Linked DNA regions of Paludisphaera borealis. Each later gene encodes a partner of the first gene's protein in a complex. Links are inferred from orthologs where the notes say so. Each region holds a gene or a part of one and is shown on either strand. Other genes may lie near its edges.

The links. The genes of interacting proteins can lie anywhere in the genome.
Region 2: the proteins of rpsJ (region 1) and nusB are in contact, whole or in part, in a solved structure (PDB 3D3B), measured with the Escherichia coli proteins. The link is inferred for Paludisphaera borealis from one-to-one orthologs.

Annotation. Positions count from the first base shown.
Region 1 is NZ_CP019082.1:3,705,274-3,708,157, forward strand. It holds rpsJ (30S ribosomal protein S10), read left to right. Parts: upstream 1-1,218; coding sequence 1,219-1,551; downstream 1,552-2,884. Other genes in the region: asnB (asparagine synthase (glutamine-hydrolyzing)), read left to right, coding at 1-240; BSF38_RS14385 (metallophosphoesterase family protein), read left to right, coding at 237-1,016; rplC (50S ribosomal protein L3), read left to right, coding at 1,867-2,499; rplD (50S ribosomal protein L4), read left to right, coding at 2,533-2,884. UniProt on the Escherichia coli protein: Involved in the binding of tRNA to the ribosomes. Part of the processive rRNA transcription and antitermination complex (rrnTAC). The complex forms an RNA-chaperone ring around the RNA exit tunnel of RNA polymerase (RNAP).
Region 2 is NZ_CP019082.1:7,347,666-7,350,491, forward strand. It holds nusB (transcription antitermination factor NusB), read left to right. Parts: upstream 1-1,080; coding sequence 1,081-1,572; downstream 1,573-2,826. Other genes in the region: BSF38_RS28405 (hypothetical protein), read right to left, coding at 235-534; BSF38_RS28415 (PHP domain-containing protein), read left to right, coding at 1,569-2,408; ftsY (signal recognition particle-docking protein FtsY), read left to right, coding at 2,521-2,826. UniProt on the Escherichia coli protein: Part of the processive rRNA transcription and antitermination complex (rrnTAC). The complex forms an RNA-chaperone ring around the RNA exit tunnel of RNA polymerase (RNAP).

The DNA.
Region 1 (2,884 bases):
GCGATCCTCGACCGCCCCAAGAAAGGGTTCGGCATCCCCGCCGCGCGCTGGCTGCGAGGGCCGCTCGGCCCCATGCTCGACCGCCTGCTCGGCCGCGACCGGCTCGAACGGCAAGGCCTGTTTCAACCCGACGAGGTCGCCCGTCGGATCGAGGAACATCGCTCCGGAGCGCGCGACCATCGCAAGCCGCTCTGGACCCTCCTGATGTTCCAGCTCTGGCATGAACAGTGGCTTGAATGAGAATCCTCCTCGTCTCGGACATCCACGCCAACTGGCCGGCCCTGGCGGCGATCGACGAACCGCACGACGTCTGCCTCTGCCTGGGCGACCTCGTCGACTACGGCCCCGACCCGGCGCGCTGCGTGCGGTGGGCGATGGAGCACGCCTCGTACGCGGTCCGCGGCAACCACGACCACGGCGTCGCCCAGGGGATCCCCGTCACCGGCGAGAACAGCTTCCGCTATCTGACCCGCGTCACCCGCCCCCACATGTGGGACGCCCTCGACGCCGGCGAACGCCGCTGGCTGCTCCAGCTTCCCGTCACCCAGCGCGTGACGCTCGGACAAAAGCGGTTCCTCCTGGTTCACGCCACCCCCCGCGACCCGCTCGACGAATATCTGCTACGGGACGAGGCCGGCTGGGCGCGTCGGCTGGAGAACGTCGAGGCCGACATCGTCTGCGTCGGCCACTCGCACATGCAGTTCAAACTGAAGATCGGCGACAAGATCGTGATCAACCCCGGCAGCGTCGGCCTCCCCCGCGACGGCGACCCCCGCGCCGCCTACGCCGTCATCGACGACGACCGGATCGAACTCAAGCGGACCGCCTATCCTGTCGAAGAAACCCTCGCAAGGATCGACGCCGCCCCCTGGCCCCAACGCGCCAAGGACATGATGAGCCATGTGCTCCGCGTCGGCCGGCTGCCCGCCGCCCCCCCGGAACGGCCGACGTCGACCACCGGCGCCGACCCCGGCGACGCCGAAATCGACCCCGAGGACGCCCCGATACCCGTCTGAGCCGGCCGCGAAAGGCCGAAACGACGGGAAATCGGCCCGCGTGGACCGATTATTCCGAGAATTCTCGTTGAAAAGCGCCAAGACCCGCGTTGACTCGCGGGAAGGCCGGCATTACACTCTTACTTTCCTGCGTGATAGGCGAGTCTGGTGAGAACGGTCTCACCTCAAGAATGAGCCGGGTATCGGGAAGGACGTAACTGCGGTGGCGGGTACTAGCAACGAACGCATTCGGATCCGGATGGAAGCCTACGACCACACCATCTTGGATCAGTCGGCCAAGGACATCGTCGACACAGCCAAGCGAACCGAAGCCATCGTCCACGGACCGATCCCGCTTCCCACGCGGATTGAACGTTACACCGTGCTCCGCAGCCCGCACATCGACAAGAAGTCGCGGGAGCAGTTTGAGATCCGGACGCACAAGCGGCTGATCGACATCGTTCAGCCGACGAACAAAACGATTGACGCCCTCAACAAGCTGAGCCTGCCGGCCGGCGTGGACATCAAGATCAAGGCGTCCCCCACGGGCTCCTGATCACGGATTGAAGCCTGGCCGTGAATTGAAACAAACCACCCTGCCATAATGCAGGGTGATGCGGGTCATTGGGTTTCCTGGACCGCGTGCGCTGGTACGTGTACGTCCGGATGCGTTGGACGCCTCAATCGGGTGAGCCCGAGAGACAGCCCCGACGCCGGGATCGCCGAAAAGCCTGGCCGCGATCCTAAGTTGAAGCCTGACCTTACGCCTTTTCCCAGGTTGATTACGCCACCCCGCGAGACCCTCGGGCCGAACGCCCGCCACGGTCTCGACCGGCGGGGCGTCGCCACCGGTTGTACACGGAGTTCGACGATGCGAGTGGGACTGCTGGGACGGAAGATCGGGATGACGCAGATCTTCCAGGAAGACGGCACCGCCGTGCCGGTCACCGTGCTGGAGTGCGGGCCGTGCACCGTGCTTCAGGTCCGCACGGAAGAACTCGACGGGTACCACGCGGTCCAGCTCGGGTTCGCCGATAAAAAGCGGAAGAGCGCCACGATGGCGGAGCGGGGCCACGCCAAGAAGGTCGAGGCCGAGCCCAAGCGGTACGTCCGCGAGATCCGTCAGGCGACCGCGGCCGAACTGACGGCCGGGACGATCCTGACGGTGGACGCGTTCGCCGAAGTAAAGCACGTCGACGTCACCGGCACCAGCAAGGGCCGGGGCTTCTCGGGCGTCATCAAGCGGCACGGCTTCCGCGGCTTGCGAGCCACCCACGGCGTCAAGCGGATGCACCGCCACCCGGGCTCGTCGGGCCCGAGCGCCGACCCGTCGCGGACCCGCAAGGGCATCCGCAAGCCGGGGCAGTTCGGCAACACCCGCACCACCGTGCGGAACCTCGAGGTCGTCCGGGTCGACCCGACCAACAATCTGCTGCTGCTCCGGGGGGCGGTCCCCGGCCCCAACGGCGGCTATCTGACCATCCGGCAGACCAACAAGGCCTGAGTCGGGTTCGCGAAACGAGATGGGCTAAGATTCATGCTGACTGAACCGCTGACCATACCAGTTTACAATCCCGCCGGCGAGCAGGTGGGTCACGAGACGATCGACCCCGCCGACTTCGGCGGCGAGATCAACAAGCAACTGCTCCACGACGTGGTGCTGATGCACTTGGCCGCCCGCCGCGTCGGCACCGTCAACACCCGGGGCCGCTCCGACGTCGCCGGCTCGGGCAAGAAGCTGTTCCGCCAGAAGGGGACCGGCAACGCCCGTGCGGGTGCCAAGCGGACGCACAAGCGGAAGGGGGGCGGCGCCGCCTTCGCCCGCCGCAACCGCGACTACCGCTACAGCCTGCCCAAGCAGGCCGTCCGGTCGGCCATCCGCATGGCGC
Region 2 (2,826 bases), 3.6 Mb from region 1 along the record:
CTCACTGTCTCGCGGTCTCTCGAAACGCGCCGCCCAGGCGGAAGCGCCGTTCCGACCTTCCATGTTTCCATCGATGCACCTCAAGGCTGCACCCACGAATGACGCCGACTCCATGGTAAAAGAGGCCGACTCCATCTGTTGTCTTTCGTCGAAAGATAACCCTTCAAGATATCAAGTTCAAGCCGATCTTCAAATTTTGTTTAATAATTCCGCGACAGCAACACCTCATGAAGATTACTTCATCGCGGATTCGACACGCCTCCGCAGGGCGGACGTGTAGGAGAGAAGCTTGCGCATGCCGAGGCGGTCGATCTCGGCTTCGAGGCGGACGATCTCGCCGTGGACGCCGTGGAGGTCAAACCCTCGCGCGGTCGGCTTGACGGCGTGGAACGCCTGCAACGTCAATTGGCGTAGAATGTTGGCGACGTCCTGCGCGTCGTGCGGAGGGTCGAACCGAAGGCCCTGTCCTTGGGGCGAGCCGGGCTGAGACGAAGGTGTAGGCATCATGGCGCGTAGGGTGAGAGATGAGGTCATGGAGTCGACTTCCTTGCTTCGTGAGTTCCAAGACATCGTGCTCGGATTCAACAAGGTTCCAATAACACTTGTAGGTCGCGAACGTCGGGGCGTCTCGTTCCACCGCCGGCTGCTGTCGATACGACGCATCACGGGGTGGAAATGTTCGGCGGGATATTCGGCGGCGGACGCCGAAAGTTAGGAGGATTTTTCGGAGGGACGACAACGATCGCCCAGGCTTTTCCAGTGCCGGAGGATCGTCCGGCGCGGATGGAACCGTCGTCGCGTTGAGATTCTAGACGTAAAAACCACCGAGGTCGGTTGGCCCAATCTGGAGATTTTCCGCACAGGGGTCGGTCTCCCGAGGCCCGCCGAGGCCGAACAAAACCCCCATCAGAAAAGGTCGGCCGCAGAGCGCGCGGGCGACGGCTCGTGGATCTTCGACGCGATCGTTCGACTCCACTGGTCTTTTCGATCCGGGGCGGGATGGGCTATGATCGAGAGAGCCAATATTGAAGCTATCGAGAACAGGGAAGGCGACGCCGTTCGAGGCCGAGGCATTTGATCATGACGCGACGCTCCCGAGGCCGTGAAGTCGCCCTCCAGGTCTTGTACCAGATCGAGCAGAATTCGGGCTTCAAGGCAGCCGACATCCGCCGGTTCATCGACCGTCGGCTGCTGCGTGAAGCGAAGCTCGTCGAATTCACCCTCGACCTGATCGCCGGCGTCAAGGAACATCAGGCCGAGATCGACGAGATGATCCGGCAGGTCGCCGAGAACTGGCGGCTCGACCGGATGGCGGCCATCGACCGCAACATCCTTCGTCTCGGCGCTTATGAGATGCTCTACTGCTCCGAGGTGCCCGCCAAGGTCGCCATCAACGAGGCCCTCGAACTGGCCAAGCGGTACAGCACCGCCCAGTCGAGCCGGTTCGTCAACGGGATTCTCGACAAGGTCTTCCAGGTCAAGGTCCCGGCCGCCGAAGTCGACGCGGTCCCATCCGACCTCGAAAGCGACGACGCCCCCGACGCGCCCGTGGTCGGGGACGAGAACGGTTGATCCGTCGCAACGCCGATCTGCACGTGCACACGACGCACTCGGACGGCTCTTGCTCGCCCGCCGAGGTCGTCGTCGCCGCGGCCGGCGTGGGGCTGGCGGCCCTGGCGATCACCGACCACGACACGATCTCGGCCCTGGCCGTCGCGCGCCCCGAGGCGGACCGGCTGGGCGTCGAGCTGATCTCGGGGGTCGAGCTTACCTGTGAATACGACGGCCGCGAGATCCACGTTCTCGGCTACTTCTTCCGCGATGACGACCCCGACCTGCTCGATGCGATGAGCCGGCTCCGGACCGGCCGCGCCAGTCGGTTCCAGGCGATGGCCGAGCGGCTGACCGAGCTGGGGATGGTCGTCGACCTGGCGGCCGTCCGCCGCTGCTTCCCCCGGGCGGTGCTCGGCCGGCGGCACCTGGCCGAATACCTGGCCCGGACCAAGCAGGTCGCCGGCGTCCGCGAGGCCTTCAATCGGTTTCTGGCCGACGGTCGACCGGCCTGCGCGGCCAAGCTCATGCTCGACGCCCGCGAGGCGATCGGCCTGATCCGCAACGCGGGGGGCGTCGCTTCCTGGGCCCATCCTCCGTACAACCTGCGGCTCGAATCGCTCCGAACGCTCGCCGAGGCCGGGCTCCAGGCGATCGAGACGGCCGGACCGGGGATTCAGAACCGGGTCGGCCGCCGGTTCCGCGACTGGGCCGTGACGCTCGATCTGGTCCCCACGGCCGGCTCGGACTTCCACGCTCCCGACCGCCCCGGCCGATGGGTCGGCGCGATCACCACCTCCGACGCCGACCTCGACCGCCTCCGAGACCGACAGCCGTCGAACCCGGCGTCGGCCTGACGACCGACACTTGGTAAAATGACCTGCAAGCGAGGGCCGGTCCTCCGGGCGTCCTCACGCGCGAAACAGACAACGTAGCGACAACGATCATCCGACGAGACGAAAGGCGGTTATGGCGATCAAAGGGTTGCTGGAGCGGTTCAAGAAGGGGCTGGCCAAGACGGCGCAACTGTTCAACGTCCGCTCCTGGTTCGGCCGCAAGGTCGATCAGGAATTTCTCGACGAATTGGAGAGCCGGCTGATCCAGGCCGACGTCGGCGTGGTCGCCACGGCGCAGATCATCAAGTCGGTCCGCGAAGCCTACGCCGACCAGACGGCCGACGAAGAACTCGTCGAGTTCGTCAAAAACCAGCTCAAGGAGCTACTCCACGATCCGCGCCCGGACGTGCTGACGGTCGCCGCCAAGAAGCCGAGCGTC